Linked DNA regions of Ketobacter alkanivorans. The protein of the gene in region 1 interacts with the protein of each later gene in a pairwise test. Links are inferred from orthologs where the notes say so. Each region holds a gene or a part of one and is shown in the gene's direction. Other genes may lie near its edges.

The links.
Region 2: the proteins of dnaQ (region 1) and dnaE interact in binary tests that used the Escherichia coli proteins (3 or more experiments, as listed by UniProt). The link is inferred for Ketobacter alkanivorans from one-to-one orthologs.

Annotation. Positions count from the first base shown.
Region 1 is NZ_CP022684.1:304,470-312,560, reverse strand. What follows is about bases 1,896-4,659. They hold dnaQ (DNA polymerase III subunit epsilon), read left to right. Parts: upstream 1,896-2,802; coding sequence 2,803-3,516; downstream 3,517-4,659. Other genes in these bases: Kalk_RS01390 (hypothetical protein), read left to right, coding at 3,788-4,659; rnhA (ribonuclease HI), read left to right, coding at 2,356-2,799; Kalk_RS01405 (class I SAM-dependent methyltransferase), read left to right, coding at 1,896-2,359. Also shown: Kalk_RS01415 (lytic transglycosylase), read right to left, coding at 1-506; gloB (hydroxyacylglutathione hydrolase), read right to left, coding at 675-1,454; more of Kalk_RS01405, read left to right, coding at 1,541-1,895; more of Kalk_RS01390, read left to right, coding at 4,660-5,500; nudC (NAD(+) diphosphatase), read left to right, coding at 5,513-6,331; Kalk_RS01380 (hypothetical protein), read left to right, coding at 6,357-7,013; protease SohB, read left to right, coding at 7,095-8,091. UniProt on the Escherichia coli protein: DNA polymerase III is a complex, multichain enzyme responsible for most of the replicative synthesis in bacteria. The epsilon subunit contain the editing function and is a proofreading 3'-5' exonuclease.
Region 2 is NZ_CP022684.1:1,069,638-1,078,941, reverse strand. The notes cover bases 1,963-5,939. They hold dnaE (DNA polymerase III subunit alpha), read left to right. Parts: upstream 1,963-2,271; coding sequence 2,272-5,739; downstream 5,740-5,939. Other genes in these bases: Kalk_RS04510 (acetyl-CoA carboxylase carboxyltransferase subunit alpha), read left to right, coding at 5,897-5,939; rnhB (ribonuclease HII), read left to right, coding at 1,963-2,244. Also shown: lpxA (acyl-ACP--UDP-N-acetylglucosamine O-acyltransferase), read left to right, coding at 1-454; lpxB (lipid-A-disaccharide synthase), read left to right, coding at 468-1,664; more of rnhB, read left to right, coding at 1,654-1,962; more of Kalk_RS04510, read left to right, coding at 5,940-6,850; Kalk_RS04505 (sulfite exporter TauE/SafE family protein), read left to right, coding at 6,850-7,632; Kalk_RS04500 (DUF2057 family protein), read left to right, coding at 7,778-8,416; Kalk_RS04495 (porin), read left to right, coding at 8,835-9,304. UniProt on the Escherichia coli protein: DNA polymerase III is a complex, multichain enzyme responsible for most of the replicative synthesis in bacteria. This DNA polymerase also exhibits 3' to 5' exonuclease activity. The alpha chain is the DNA polymerase catalytic subunit.

The DNA of each region.
Region 1 (8,091 bases):
TCGTACCACCAGGTTTGCTTCAGCCCGAATGCGCGCCCGGTTCCGGGTATAAACTGCCAGATGCCGGCAGCGCGACCGTGGGAGTAAGCAAAAGGATCGTAGGCGCTTTCTACGATTGGCAGCAGCGCCAGTTCGCTGGGTAAGCCCCGCTTTTTGGACTCTTCGATGATGTAATAAAGATACGGTTCGGCCCGCTGGGTGACCCGGTCAAGATAGGATTGGTGCTTGGCGTACCAGTCCCGCTGCACTTTGATGCGAGGATTATCTGCATTCAGGTCGAGGATGGTGTTCTTGCGATACACCTCCCACATGGAGACAGCAATCTCTGCGTTGCTCTCCCCAGAATGACTATCCATAAGGAGCACGTCATCGGAGGCATCGGGGATATAGTATTCAGGGCCATCATAGAAAGTTTCTTCGGCGGCCGCTTCCTCTGCATCCAGGATATCGTTAATCAACGGGGCTACGCTGGCCTCGTAGGTAACAATTTCGGGTTCCTTAGTCATGTTCGAGGTACAGGACAGTGTGAACAGCGATGATACGACAATAAGGCTGGGAAGCCTGAACAGCAATTTAGACGAACTCAACACGTAGGATTCCGGAAGTCATGATGCCAATAGGTTAGGCGGGTATTGTATGGACAGTGCCTACCTAGAACAATTCGGTGAAAAGCGTTAGAAATTGTCTTTCCACTGTCGCAGTGTAGCAAAACTGGCCAGGACATTGGCGGGACGCTCTCCGCATTTTGATTGTAAAGTCCGCAATACCGACTCTTTATCTGCTCGAAGAAAGGGGTTCACCTTCAGCTCCAGACCAATAGAGGATGGCAAGCTGGGCAAATTTTGATCACGCAACTTCATGACCTCTTTTATACGCTTGGCCACGTCTTCGTTGTCGGGCTCCACCGCTTGCGCGAATTTGAGGTTGGCGGTGGTGTATTCATGGGTGCAGCAAACGGTGGTCTCAACCGGCAATGCCGCCAGAGTCTGAAGTGAGTCATGCATTTGTTCAGGCGTGCCTTCGAACAGCCGTCCGCAACCTGAGGAGAACAGAGTGTCACCACAAAACAGCAGGGGGCCTTTGGGTGTTTCTTTAGCGTAGTAGGCAATGTGGCCCAAGGTATGGCCCGGCACATCGATTACCCCAAATGTGATTCCCCATGCCAGCTCAATGGTGTCACCACCAGACAGCGGTTGAGTGCAGCCAGGAATGGTTTCTGTCGCCGGGCCCCAAACGGGTATGCCGGGATAAGCCGCCACAAGAGGGGCAATACCGGATACATGATCCCAGTGATGATGGGTAATCAAGATCCCTTTCAAATCGAGCGAGCGATCCTTTAGATAGTCCAGTACCGAATCGGCTTGCCCTGGGTCCACTACATAGGCAGTTTGGTTGTCATGAAGACACCATATATAGTTATCAGTAAACACGGGTAACGGATGAAGAGTCAGCATGGATTATGGTAACCTGATGTTTGATTGTTTTATTTAGCCTACTCATCCAGCCACTGAACGAGCCATAGCAGGACAGCCGAGAGACTATGAGTTTACCCAGACTATTCAAGCCGTTTCAACAGGTGCATGGTGCATCGGTTCATCCGCTGCTCACCAAATGGTTTGAATCAGAGCTGGGTCAGGAACTGCTCGAAGAGGAGCAGGACATCCTTGATCGGGTGCTGCCCTCCATGTTTGGCTATCATTTAGTGCAGACCGGTATTGGCAGACCCCATTGGCTAGCGGGCACGAGCACCATTCACAACAAACTTTACGTCAGTGAAAAGCCGCAACACCATGATCAATATCGTTGTGTATGCAGCCGTTTGGATGAACTGGCGCTGGCGACAGAAAGTGTGGATGTAGCAATTTTGCACCATAGCCTGGATTTCGATAGCTCGCCTCATCGTGCTCTGCGGGAGATTTCCCGTGCGGTGATTCCCGGCGGGCGTATTGTCATTGTCGGCTTTAATCCGTGGAGTATCTGGGGGTTGGGTCGTTTCTTTCTGATGCAAACCGCAGGCATGCCCTGGAGTGGCAACTTTATTAGCCCCTATCGCCTGTCAGACTGGCTGAAGCTGCTGGATTTCCACGTCGAAGGATACGAGAGCACAGCGTTCGGCCTGCCCACCGCCAATCGCCGCACTCGCAAGCTGTTTAACTGGATCGCCTATCTTGGGCAGCGCATCTGGCAACAGCGCGGCGGCGTTTACGTCCTTGTGGCGGTCAAACAGGTTTCAACCCTTACCCCAATCAAACCCCGCTTCCGTACCGTGAAGGACACCTTGGTTAACATCCCCATAGCGGGAATCGCCAAGCCGTCCACACGACACCAGTGCAACCCGGGAAGCAGTTCGGAGTCATAATGGATTTTGTAGAAATATTCACCGATGGTGCCTGCAAGGGAAACCCAGGGCCAGGTGGCTGGGGTGTTCTGTTGCGTTTTAACGGCGTTGAAAAAAGCCTGAAAGGCGCAGAAAAAGACACCACTAACAACCGCATGGAGTTAACGGCCGCGTTAGAAGGCCTGAAAAGCTTGAAGCGCCCCTGCAAGGTCAGCCTCACAACGGACTCTCAATACGTGCGCAAAGGTATTACCGAATGGATACATGGCTGGAAAAAGAAAGGCTGGAAGAATGCCAGCAAACAACCGGTGAAAAATGCCGACCTCTGGCAGTCACTGGATGCTGTTCGCCAGCAGCATGAAGTGGAGTGGCATTGGGTAAAAGGGCACAGCGGTCATCGAGAGAACGAAATAGTGGATCAACTGGCAAATCAGGCCATCGATGAAATGTTAGGGCGTTAGGTTATGAGACAGATAGTACTGGATACTGAAACCACAGGCCTGGAGCCTGCTGAAGGTCACCGAATCATTGAAATCGGCTGCGTGGAAATGGTCAACCGCCGCCTGACCGGGAACAACTTCCACCGCTATTTGCAACCCGATCGAGAGATAGACGACGGCGCAATCGAAGTGCACGGTATCACCAATGAGTTCCTGGTGGACAAACCTCGCTTCAAAGACATCGCGCAGGAGTTTCTCGATTACATCAAGGGTGCTCAATTAGTCATCCATAATGCCGCATTTGACGTGGGCTTTATGGATCATGAGTTTCGGCTGGTAGGGCCGCAGCTGGGCAAAACTGAGGATCACTGTACGGTTCTTGATACGCTGCTGATGGCCAGAAAGATGCATCCGGGCCAGCGCAACAGTCTGGATGCTCTCTGTAAACGCTACGAAATAGACAACTCCCACCGGGATCTGCACGGCGCACTGCTGGATGCCGAGATATTGGCTGACGTTTACCTCGGCATGACCGGTGGCCAGACCAACCTAATCCTATCCACCGGTGATGGCGGGGAAGAGGGCGGAATAACCGGGGCAGCCATCAAACGTCTGCCAACGGACAGGCCCCCCTTGCGGGTGCTCCAAGCCACCCCTGAAGAATTGGTGTTACACGAAGAAAGGCTGCAGAGCCTCGACAAGATCAGCGGTGGAAACTGCGTCTGGCTCAAGCACTAATATTTTTCCGGTTCTGTGCGGTGGTTCTATTGTTTAAGTTGTCCAAATCTCAATTAAAAGATACATTTAAACAATAGGTTAGCTGTGTTTATTCACGCTCCACCTAAACAACCCCAGTAACATGCGGTCGGGGTGGCTTTATCTCATTGAAGTAAAACAAGAAAAAGAAACTATAATGAGATAAGCCCTGTGTAAACATTCTTAGGTTAGGTGTGCCTTTAAAGCAGCCTGATCCATTGAGTCCGCTTTTAAGAACAAGAACGGTGTCAGCATGCTAACAATTGAAGGTTCAGCCTCACTAAACCTGGTCAAAGAACAGATTGATGAATCACTGTCTATTGCAGAATCCAATCTTGAGCAGTTCGTTGAGGAACCCGAGAACGAAGCCCGTTTAAAAGCGGCAATTGAGCAATTTGCTCTCATAAAGGGCGTGTTCAAACTCATAAACCTGCCAGGCTCTGCCATTCTGTCAGAAGAGCTTGAGCTGCTTGGGCATAAAATACTGGCTCATCACGACAAAAATAATGAACCGGAACTGGCTGCTATCAGCAACGCCATTATGGTGCTGGTTCATTACCTTGAATACGTTGAGGTCAAAAAGCAGGCATTGCCAGTATTGCTGATACCCACCATCAACGAAGTTCGGTTTTTTCTCAATCGCCCCATGATCACCGAAAGCGTATTTTTTGATTTGGGGGAGAATCCACCACGCCCATCGAAAGGCGCTGCGGCAGCACCGGACATGGAACAACTGCAAACATCCGGTCGACGCTTGCGTCATATGTATCAGGTTGGATTGTTAGGCATATTGCGTAACGAAAGTGTTTCGGCCAACGCCAAAATGATGTCCCGCGCGGTTTCCCGTATCGACGCTCTAACCGGAAACGCTCCCATATCCAAGCTGTGGTGGTTAACCCTTGCCGTGCTCGAAGCAATCGGCAAAGAGGCTGTGGAACTGAACGTAGCGCGCAAATCGCTTTTGGGTTTGGTGGATCGGCAAATTAAAAACGTCATTCATCTGGGGGAGTCTGCGCTTAACAAAGAGCCCCCCAAACCCACCGTTCAGGAGTGCGTTTACATCGCATCCCTGGCTGGCCCGGTTGGCGATCATCTCAAAGAGGTGATGGATCTGTTTAAACTGGAAACAGGCGGACTGACCGATGCCAATCTGCGTCAGGAGCAGGAAATACTGCGCGGCCCTGGTGGCACCGTAATTCGCTCAGTCGCTGAGGCCCTGACCGAAGAATTGAATCACATTAAAGACTCGCTGGATTTGGGTGCACGTGGTGCCTCCACCGATGACGAAGGCTTCGAATCCATCGCTGAAGCCATGAGAAAGGTGGGAAATACCCTGATTATGCTCGGCCTGAGCAAAGCCGCTGGCTTGTTCAAAGAGAAGGCAGACATCGTGCGCAATTGGAAAGCCGAAGACGTTGACGCCGAGTCCGATGAGTTCAACCGGGTGGCGGATGCCTTGCTGTACGTAGAAAACAGCGTGGCCACCCTGTCGCCACGTCGCGGCCCAGATAGCAGTCTGTACAGCAGTAAAGCCGAAGAAGCCATGTCTGACGGCATTTCAGTCACCCAGCTTGATGATGCCCGTCGCGTCGTCGTCGGAGAGGCACGGGCCGGGTTATCCCTAGCCAAGCGAGCCATCACCTCATTTATGGACTCTAACTGGGATGGCATGCACCTCAACAACGTACCGGTCACTCTTAAGTCCGTATGGGGCGGCTTATTGTTTTTACAGCTGCATCGAGCTGCCGCGGTGGTTGAAGCCTGCGAAGCCTTCATCGAGAATCAATTGATCCGAGATCGCAGTGCGCCCCCTACAACAGCCTTAATGGAAACCCTGGCCGATGCCATCACCAGCGTGGACTATTTCCTCGAAGGCATGGAGGACGATAAGCCCATCGGCGAAGGCATCATGGAAGTAGCGGAAGAAAGCATGCAGGAACTGGGTTATCCGGTTAAAGCGGCATAACGGTTGAATGTAATGGATTTTGTACCCGGAGTCATTGCCCCCGACGATCACGAAGGCGAAGCCATATGGTTTGCATTTCATAAAGGCAGGCTTTTGATGGTGCAGGATCAGTATGGGTTGATGGTGCCGCAGATTGACCGTTTCTCACTGCTGGGCATTCCCCATCGTAGCCCCCATTATTTAGGCCAACTGCAAAGCAGCCCCTGCTATGCCGTTACGCTGGAATGTGAGGGCCCGTTGCCACCCAACTACATGCTGCACGACCTACGTCGCGTGGCCATGATGGTCGACCCGAATCTGTTTATGATCGCCGGTAAAGCGCGACAGGTTCTGGATTGGGATACCAACCACCGCTTTTGTGGCCGCTGCGGCACAGAAACAGTGCATCACGACAGGGATAGGGCCAAACTGTGTCCTAGCTGTGGCCACACCCAGTACCCCCGTATTTCGCCTTGCATCATCGTGTTGGTGACCAAAGGCACTGAGATACTGTTAGCTCGATCACCGAATTTCCCCCAGGGCATGTTCTCAACCCTCGCAGGGTTTGTGGAGGCGGGTGAAACCCTCGAAATGGCTGTGCATCGTGAGATACAAGAAGAGGTGGGGGTACGGGTTAAGAATTTGGAATACAAAGGCAGCCAACCGTGGCCTTTCCCCCATTCACTCATGATTGGGTTTCATGCTGAATACGCAGGTGGCGACATTATCCTAGAGGATGATGAAATCGAAGAGGCGGGGTGGTGGAACATCAATGACCTGCCATCTATCCCACCGCGAGGCTCAATTTCCCATGAGCTAATTGCACAATATCTGGCAACAATGTCAACCTGACGGCTAATTACAACGGAATCACTCTATGCAATATCAATGGATCACAGCGCCGTTTGCCATCTTCAGCCTTATCTTGCTGGTGATCGCTCTGTTCATGTTATTACGCAAGGATTGGATTCTGGGCTGGATCAAAGGCACAGCAGGATTCCTCTTTCTCACTCTTTCTATCATCATGGGCCTGACCGCCCTGAACGTAAACGCATATCGGCCTGTGGACAAAGAAGTCACAGTGGCCACCATCAGTTTTGACAAGCTCGATAACCAGTTTTACAAGGCCAACGTCGTCATGTCCTCCAGTGGCTCGGAAATGCCATTCGAGATCAGCGGTGACCTTTGGCAAGTGGATGCCCGAGTAATCAAGTGGAAAGGGCTACTCGCAACCTTGGGCGGGCGTCCTGGTTATAAGTTGGATCGCATTCAGGGCCGCTACTTCACACTTGAGGACGAGCGCACCAAGCCCCGCAGCATCTACGCTCTCAGCAATCCTGATGTAGGCTTCGATCTGTGGAATGCGCTGGATAGCCTGTCCAATCACTTTGCGTGGTTTGATGCTGAATATGGCAGCGCCACCTTTCTCCCCATGGCCGATGGTGCCTTGTTTACCATCCAGCTCACCAACAACGGCCTGATTGCACGCCCGGAAAACGACCGTGCAATCATTGCCATCAAAGAATGGGAATAGGTAGGATTCCCATTGCCTTTGCGGTATCTTATGGCCTCGAATAACATTCAGGATCCATCCTAGCTACGAGGTTTTTACGTGATCGAATTTTTGTCTGAATACGGCCTTTTTCTTGCCAAGGCCGTAACCGTCGTTATCGCCATCATCATGATCATCAGTGTGGCGGCAGCCAGTGCACAATCCCGGCAGCGACGTGACCACAAAGGCGAAATAATGGTTACGCCTCTCAATGATTTTTTCGATGATCTTCAAGACACCCTGCGCCATTACCTGCTGGACAAGCACGAGCTGAAAGAGCTTGAAAAAGCACGCAAAAAGGAAGAAAAGGCCAAGAAAAAAATCAAGGATGAACCACGTCGAAAGCGTATTTTTGTGCTGGATTTTGATGGTGATGTCAAAGCCTCTGGTGTAGAGCATTTTGCCAACGAAATTACCGCCGTGCTGACGATGGTTGAACGCCAGGACGAGGTGGTGCTCCGTCTGGAAAGCCCAGGCGGGCAAGTACATTCCTATGGACTGGCATCCTCACAGTTAGAGCGCTTTCGCCAAAGAGAGATCCCGTTAACAGTGTGCGTCGATAAAGTGGCTGCCAGCGGTGGCTACATGATGGCATGCACCGCCAATAAGATAATCGCGGCACCCTTTGCCATACTTGGTTCCATCGGAGTCGTCGCCGAACTGCCGAACTTCAATCGCATTCTTCGTAAATACGATGTCGACTACGATATTTATACCGCTGGCGAATTCAAACGCACTGTGACCATGCTGGGTGAGAATACCGACGAAGGCAAAAAGAAATTCGTTGAGGAAATCGAAGAAACCCACGTTTTGTTTAAAGAGCTGATCAAACGCAACCGCCCATCATTGGACGTCGACACCGTTGCAACCGGAGAGCATTGGTATGGCAATCAATGCTTGGAAAAAGGCCTGATCGACGACATTCAAACCAGCGATGATTATTTATATGCCGCCAGCAAGGATTGCGACATCTACGAAGTCTCGTATGAGATGAAGAAGACCATGGCAGACCGTCTGGGGTTCGCAATGGAAGGTGCCCTCACCAAGTCGCTCACCCGAC
Region 2 (9,304 bases), 770 kb from region 1 along the record:
CGGCAGTCGCAACCTGATCATGGGATACGTGCATGTGGCCCATGACTGCCAGATCGGCGATGATAATATTTTTGCAGCCCATGCCACCATGGCTGGGCACGTGCATGTGGCCCATGATGTGATTTTTGCCGGGTTTTCCGGTGCTCACCAGTTCTGTCACGTGGGGCCTTATGCAATGCTGGGGATGGGAGCGTTGACCGGTAAGGACGTGCCAGCCTTTATGATGGTAGCGGGTAACCCGGCAAGGCCCGCAGGTATGAATTTTGAAGGCATGCGGCGGCGCAATTTCAGCAAGGAATCCATGTCGTTATTGAAAGATGCCTACAAAACCGTGTACATGCGTGGATTGAAACTCGAGCAGGCTTTGGCTCAGCTCGAAGCGAAGCCCCACGATCCCAATCTACAGCTTTTCATCGATTCGATAAAGTCTTCCAGTCGTGGCATTGCCCGCTAATTTCGGTACTGATATGCCTCCTCATAACAGTTCTGCGATCACTGTTGGCATTGTTGCGGGCGAAATGTCCGGTGACCAGCTGGGTGCCGGCCTGATTAAGGCGTTGCGCAAACACTGGCCGAGCGCTCGATTTGTGGGGATTGGTGGTCCGGCTATGATCGAGGCCGGTTGCGAAAGTCTTTTCCCCATAGACCGACTGAGTGTGATGGGTATATTTGCGGTGCTGGGCCGGTTGCGAGAACTACTCAATATTCGCAAGACTTTAAAACAGCGATTTCTCGATGAAAAAATTGATGTGTTCATCGGTATTGATTCCCCTGATTTCAATCTACCCGTAGAAGGCTTCTTAAAAACGCACGGTATCAAAACCGTACACTACGTTTCACCAACCGTTTGGGCCTGGCGACAGAAGCGGGTTTTCAAAATTCGCCGCGATGTGGATTTGATGCTGACACTGCTTCCGTTCGAGGCAGATTTCTATAAACGCTTTGATGTACCGGTAAAGTTTGTTGGGCACCCCTTTGCGACAGATATTGATTCCAAAATCGATCATGACCGCGCCAAGCGCTATTGGGAATTTGCGCCGGCCGATAAGGTTGTAGCGGTTCTACCAGGAAGTCGCGGTGGTGAACTGAAATACATGGGCCCATTGTTTTTGGAAACCATGCGCCTGATAGCCATCATGAGCCCCCAAACCAAGTTTATTGTGCCGTTAGCGAATGATCAGCGTCGACACCAGTTCGAACTGCAGTTGAAACAACTGAATACTGAATTGCCCATCCAGTTGGTGGATGGTCATGCCCGAGAGGTGATGGCGGGCGCTGATTACGTGTTGGCTACCTCTGGCACCGTGACATTGGAAGCCATGTTGCTGAAACGCCCGATGGTAGTGGCCTTCAGCTGGGGGGCGATTACTCATGCGATTTTGTCCCCATTGGTGAAGAACAAGTTTATTGCCCTGCCCAACTTACTGGCGGATGAAGAAATTGCCCCTGAATTCTTGCAGGAAAATGCACGCCCGGAGGTTCTGGCTCGTGCGCTCTTTGGTTTAATGCAGGATCCACAGCGCTGTAAGACCATGCAGGCACGTTTCGGTGAAATCCACGATCAACTGAATATGAATGCCAGCGAGCAGGCCGCTGCGGCCATTGCCGGTTTGCTCGAAAAGCAGGCTAGTTCGGCGGGTGAGGGCGTAGTAAATGCAGGCTGAGATTGGCTTCGCCAATGGTAAACTGATCGCAGGTGTTGATGAGGTCGGGCGCGGGCCATTGGCATGGGATGTGGTTGCTGCAGCGGTGATACTTCATCCTGACAAACCCATTGCGGGGCTTACCGATTCCAAGAAACTCTCAGAAAAAAAGCGCGAAGCTCTGTTTGAGATCATCCAGCGGGATGCTCTGGCGTGGGCCATTGGCCGAGCCAATGTAGAGGAAATAGATAAACTCAATATCTTGCACGCCAGTATGCTGGCTATGCAGAGGGCAGTAGAACAACTGTCACCGATGGCAGAATTTGCCTTGGTGGATGGTAATCGGTGTCCGAATTTGCCCTGCCCATCTCAGGCAATTGTAAAAGGGGATCTCACTGAACCCTGCATCAGCGCGGCCTCTATCCTCGCTAAAGTCACTCGTGACCGAGAGATGGATGAGATGGAGCAGCGCTATCCTGGCTATGGCTTTGCCAAGCATAAAGGCTATCCTACCAAAGTTCACATGGATGCCTTGCATAAGCTCGGCCCTACGGAAATACACCGCCGCTCGTTCGGGCCGGTGGCAAAATTGCTGGATTAAACTCACCTACAGCACAGGCGCACTAACATGACACAACCATTCGTACATCTGCGTATTCATTCTGAATATTCACTGGTGGATGGACTGGTGCGTATTAAGCCGTTGGCGAAATTGTGTTCTGAAATGAATATGCCAGCCTTGGCTCTTACGGATTTCTGCAACATGTTCGCCCTGGTGAAGTTTCAGCGGTCTGCCATGGATGCGGGGCTCAAACCCATTTACGGCGCAGACGTACTGCTTGAATCAGCCCAGCCCGATGAGCCGCCAACCCAGATCGTATTGCTCGCCAAAAGCTTACAAGGTTATCGCAACCTGACTGAACTGGTGTCTGAATCTTATCTACATGGCCAAAAGCTCGACAAAGCAATTATTGCCCGTGACTACCTGCGACAAAAAACAGATGGCTTGATCTGTTTGTCCGGTGGCAGGCAAGCCGAAATCGGTCGTGCATTACTAGGGGGGAAGCACGACAAAGTCGAGCAGCTGCTTGCAGAGTACAGCGAGCTGTTTCCTGATTCGTTTTATTTGGAGCTTCACCGTACCTCGCGTCAGGATGATGAAACCTATTTGCACCTTGCTGTAGATGTCGCGCAGAAGTTCAACTTGCCGGTGGTGGCGACCAACGATGTCCGTTTTCTGAAACGGGATGACTTTGAAGCCCACGAAACCCGCGTCTGTATATACGAGGGTTGGACACTGGAAGACCCCAGTCGTGAGCAACGCTACAGTGAAGAGCAGTATCTGAAATCCCCCGAAGAGATGTGTGAGCTGTTTCAGGACATCCCTGAGGCCATCGAAAACACGGTTGAGATAGCGAAGCGCTGCAGTTTTGAGATCCCCCTGGGCACCTATTTCCTGCCGGACTACCCAGTGCCTGAAGGCATGACGTTGGACGACTTTATCATCGCCGAATCCCGCAAGGGGCTCGAGCAACGCCTGGCCTTTCTGTATGACGTGAATGATCCTGGGTTTGCCGAAATCCGCAAACCTTATGATGAGCGTTTGCAGAGTGAGTTGGATGTAATCATTCAGATGGGGTTTCCTGGGTACTTCCTCATTGTTGCGGACTTTATCCAATGGGCCAAAAACAATGGTGTGCCGGTGGGGCCGGGGCGGGGCTCCGGCGCAGGCTCTCTCGTTGCCTACGTGCTGAAAATAACCGACCTCGATCCATTGGAATACGATCTGCTGTTCGAACGGTTTCTCAACCCTGAGCGGGTATCCATGCCCGATTTCGACGTTGACTTTTGTATGGACGGTCGTGATCGTGTTATCGATTATGTGGCCGAAAAATATGGTCGTAATGCGGTCAGCCAGATCATTACATTCGGTTCGATGGCGGCAAAAGCGGTAGTGCGCGATGTTGGGCGAGTACAAGGTCGATCCTACGGTTTCGTGGATCGTATTGCCAAACTGATTCCCTTTGAAGTCGGTATGACACTCAGCAAAGCCATAGAGCAGGAGCCCCAGCTGCAAGAATTGTACGATCGCGATGAGGACGTCCGTGAACTGCTGGACATGGCCCTCAAGCTGGAAGGTATTACCCGTAACGTGGGTAAGCACGCCGGAGGTGTGGTCATTGCGCCTTCTGCCCTTACGGATTACGTGCCTCTCTATTGCGATGAACACGGTAACAACCTGGTTACCCAGTTTGATAAAGACGATGTGGAAGCAGCGGGCTTGGTGAAGTTCGATTTCCTCGGCCTGCGCACGTTGACCATCGTGGACTGGGCCCTGAAAACCATCAATCCTGTATTGGAAAAGCAGGGCGAGCCACCGGTAGACATTGAGCGAATTCCGCTCGATGACCAAGCTTCTTTTGACCTGCTGCAAAGAGCCGAGACCACCGCCGTATTCCAGCTGGAATCACGGGGTATGAAAGATCTGATAAAACGCCTCAAACCTAACACCTTCGAAGACATCGTCGCGTTGGTGGCCTTGTTTCGTCCTGGCCCTCTGGGTTCTGGCATGGTGGATGACTTTATCGCCCGAAAGCATGGGCGGCAAAAGGTAGATTACCCCCACCCCGATCTGAAGCCTGTTCTGGATACCACCTACGGCACCATTCTGTATCAGGAACAGGTGATGCTGATTCCCCAGGTGCTGGCAGATTTTACTCTGGGCGGCGCTGATTTGTTGCGTCGTGCTATGGGTAAAAAGAAAGCCGACGTTATGGCCCAGCAACGGGGTTTGTTTGTGGATGGTGCTGCCAAGAATGGCATCGACCCTAAACTTTCAGGCGAAATCTTCGACACCATGGAAGAGTTCGCCAAGTACGGCTTTAACAAATCCCACTCCGCTGCCTATGCACTGGTGTCGTATCAGACAGCTTGGCTCAAGGCCCATTATCCAGCTGGTTTTATGGCCGCGGTGCTGTCTGCCGATATGCACAACACCGACAAAGTGGTGACGTTGATTGATGAATGTCGTCGCATGAAACTGGCTATTGTGTCGCCGGATGTGAACGTCAGTGAGTACAAGTTTACAGTGGGTGAGCAAGAGCAGGTTGTGTACGGGTTAGGCGCAATCAAAGGATTGGGGGAGGGCCCCATCGAGGCTATCCTGGAGGCCCGCGACGCTAATAAGCCCTTCAAAAACTTGTTTGAGTTCTGCCGCAGAGTCGATCTGAAAAAACTCAATAAGCGCTCTATGGAAGCCTTGGTGCGTGCCGGCGCATTGGACAAGCTGGGGCCAGACCGCGCCACTCTTATGGCCAGCCTGCAGGAGGCCATGCGTTACGCCGAGCAGGAAAGTAAAAACCAGGATCTTGGCATCATGGACATGTTCGGTGCTGTGGAAGAAGAGGAGCAGCCCGAACCCGAGTGGGCCAAGGTCAAACCCTGGAGTGATGATGAGCGTCTTAACGGCGAAAAAGATACCCTTGGCCTGTATCTGACCGGACACCCTATAGATCAGTATCTAGAGGAGATTTCCCACTTTATCTCTTGTCGGATCGCCGATGTGAAACCAGGTAACACTAAAGAGTCGCGCTCCATCGTGGCCGGGCTGGTGATTGCTCAGCGGGTCATGAAAAACAAACGCGGCGACAAAATGGCATTCTTGACGTTGGATGACAAGAGCGGGCGTTTGGAAATATCCATCTTCTCTGATACCTATGAAGAATATAAGGATCAGCTTATCAAAGATGCGGTACTGGTGGTGGAAGGGGATGTCAGCATGGATGACTACTCCGGCGGCCTGAAAATGGTAACCCGCAAAGTCTTTGGTATCGCTCAAGCGCGGGAAAACTACGCCCGTTTGATCAGTTTAGACATCGACCAGTCCCGAGTAGGGCCAGAGTTCAGCCAACAATTGCAGGCTGCCCTGACACCCTATCGCGAAGGCGGCTGCAAGGTCCGGATTCAGTATGCCCGTCAGGGTGCTCATGGACGCCTATACCTGGGGGACGACTGGCGTATTTCCCCCAAGCCGGAGCTTATAAAACAATTAGAGCAGCTGTGTGGTGAGCGAACCCTGACAGTGCATTATCGCTGATCCTGACTGCCAGCCGGTTGGGATAACATTTTGCCACAAAATCGCGCCCCTTCTTGCCAGCCTAAATCTCGACAGGTTGGCGCGCTTCACGTAAGGTATTGGGCTGAATAAACTCGCTAACCCATAGCCTATAACAATTAAACAGGATCAATGAGTTATGAATCCTAACTATCTGGATTTCGAACAACCTATCGCAGAACTGGAATCCAAGATTAACGAGCTGCGCAATATGGGCGACAGCACCGCACTGAATATTACCGATGAAGTGAAACAGCTGAAAGACAAGAGCCTTTCGCTGACTGAAACCATCTTTTCCAATTTAACCTCCTGGCAAATTGCCCAGCTGGCGCGCCACCCCAAGCGTCCCTACACCTTGGATTATATCGACCTGATTTTTACCGAGTTCGATGAGCTCCACGGTGATCGTACCTTTGGGGATGACAAGGCCATTATTGGCGGTGTGGCCCGTTTGGACGGCAAGCCGGTAATGATCATCGGCCATCAGAAAGGTCGGGATGTTAAAGAAAAAGTACGCCGTAATTTTGGCATGCCGCAGCCAGAGGGCTATCGCAAGGCCATGCGCCTGATGCAGATGGCGGAGCGTTTTAAAATGCCACTGCTGACCTTTATCGATACCCCCGGAGCTTATCCTGGCATCGAAGCAGAAGAGCGAGGTCAGAGCGAGGCCATCGCCCGTAATCTAGCGGTAATGGCCAGTTTGAAAACCCCCATCATCGCCACTGTCATCGGCGAAGGTGGCTCCGGCGGTGCGCTGGCCATTGGCGTGTGTGATCATTTACAGATGCTTCAGTACAGTACGTACTCAGTCATTTCGCCCGAAGGCTGTGCCTCCATTCTTTGGAAAAGTGCCGAGTACGCATCGGATGCGGCAGCCGCCATGGGGCTCACGGCTGAACGACTGCATGAGCTGGGGCTGGTGGATCAGATTATTCCGGAGCCGCTGGGTGGCAGTCATCGTAATCATAGCGCAGTGGCCGATTCACTTAAGGCTGCCTTGATCGAAAACCTGGAGCGCCTTACCGCCAAAGATGAAGAAGCCCTGATGGCGGAGCGCTATCAGCGTTTAATGAGTTACGGCTTCACCGGTTAATGGAATACTTGATATACCCTGCCCTGGGTATAGTGGCAGGGTTAGCCGCTGGCCTGCTTGGTGTGGGCGGCGGTTTAATTATTGTCCCGGTGTTGATCTACGCTTTTAGCGCAATTCAGTTTTCACCCGACGTGCTCACTCATATGGCAGTGGGCACCTCCCTTGCCACCATCATCATTACCTCCTCTGGATCAGTTTATCAGCATCATAAAAAAGGCGCTGTGCTTTGGCCTGTGCTTACCTGGTTTGCATTTGGATTAGCCGGCGGAGCCCTTTTGGGTGCCAAGCTGGCAGACATCATCAACGGCCGAGTATTGCAGATGCTGTTTGGTGTATTTGCCATACTCATAGCACTGCAGATGGCGGCCGGAGTAAAACCCAAGGCGTCCCGAGAGCTTCCTGGTAAGGCGGGGCTATCGTTGGTGGGTGTGGTGATAGGCTCAATTTCTGCAATATTCGGTATCGGCGGAGGGTCTCTTAGTGTGCCTTTCCTGACCTGGTGCAACGTTAAGATGCAGCAGGCTGTTGGCACCTCAGCCGCAGGGGGAATGCCAATCGCAGTAGCGGGAGCCTTTGGTTTTATCGTTACCGGGTGGGATGAATCAACACCTGAATACAGTTTTGGCTATGTCTATCTGCCTGCACTGCTTGGGATCTCTGTTACCAGCGTTATCTTCGCTCAAGTCGGTGCCCGTCTGGCCCACAGATTACCGGCGGCCACTCTTAAAAAGATCTTTGCAGCCTTGCTGGTAGTAGTGGGTGTTAAATTACTGCTGGGATAGAGGCCCGCGCACCTGTTCTGCAGCCTGTTCTTCGATCGCCGGTTTCCGTCATGAATTTTATGCGTGCTAAGAATGTATGTCACAGCCGTGACATAATTCTGTAATATGATGCCGAAAACTCCGCTGTGATTAAGGAAATGATTTTATGAAGCGTCTGATTCTCTCTGTGTTGCTGGTTTCTTTGTTATCGGCATGCGCCAGTCAGAAAGTACAAAACCTGTATGAAGGCCAGGACAAACAAGCTGCTCTGATCAAATCTTCACCAACTGTGTTGTTTAAATATATTGATAACGATGAGGTGAGCACGGGCTTCATTGGCCAGCAAACCACTTATCGCGTGCAAGCCGGTGAGCGTACTTTGATGGTGGAGTATTCGGATCTGTTTGAAATATCCAATGATGAGCACGAAAAAGTGGTTTCTCGCCCTGCAAAAATCACGTTTCTTGCAGAAGCGGGTAAGACCTATCAGGTTGTTAATCCAAAGCAGGTGACTCTGGGGGCTGCTCAAAGCTTTGCCGAAAAGCCGGAATTTAACGTGATTAATGTCGCGAACAAGCAGACAGTTGAAGCGACAGTGGAGCTGAGCCGGCCCAGAACGTTCATGACACAGCTGCGCTCTGCTGTGGCACCGGTGTATGAATTCGAAAGTGATCAGGTGCAAACCGCAGCGCCGGTGTCAGCGCCAATGGCGAATCAGTCAGTGATGGAAAGTTTGCAGTCGCTGTGGAAAAGCGCCTCTGATGCTGACCGTGATGCATTTTTGCAGTGGGTGAATCAAAAGTAGCAGCCCATTGGTGTGCTTTCAGATCACTTATGCAGCAAACTGCACCAATATTGTTTCAAGTCATGAATTTGGTGTGCTTTTCGACCAAAAAAAGTGCACTAAGCTCTTTGCATTTAACTTGATTGTCATATAATCGAAACATCGCTTTTTTGTGCATATGGGCGATGTCGCGGATTCTTTTGTTTAAGGCGGTCGCGTAGGGGAAGGATATTATTAGAAAAATACGGAGATAACACATAATGCATCGACTACAAATGGTGTGGGCTGTGCCCAATGATCCCCGTATTAAATTCATTCTAATGATGTCATTTTGAATAATGCGTTTGTCACGAAAGTGTCATAGTGCTTATTCATACTTCGCTCCGTTCGTAAGCCGACAATATTTGCGAAAAAACCTCGGACCCTCTAGGAGAGAAAAATGAAAGTAAAATTGCTTCCTTTAGCTATTGGTGCTGCTATTGCTATGCCAGGTGTGGCTTTGGCAGATGGACCTACTGTTTACGGTAAGGTGAATGTATCTTACGAAATGGTTGATTGGAATATCGAGCTCCCAAGTGAAGATTTAGACTTGGATTCGGATAATTGGCAGGTTATTAGCAACGCTTCTCGCGTAGGTGTTAAAGGTAGTGAGAATATTACTGATGACCTGAAAGCTATCTATCAAATCGAGTGGGGAGTAAACATTGATAGTGGCGAAGACATGTCTCAACGAGATCGATTTGTTGGTTTGTCGGGCGGCTTTGGTACTGTTAAAGTGGGTAAGTTTGATAGCCCTTTAAAGAAAGCACAGGGAAAGGTTGACCTGTTCAATGACTTGTCTGGTGATATTGGTTACGTGATTGTTGGTGAGAACCGCCTCAGTAACGTTATCCAGTATTCCACTGCGGA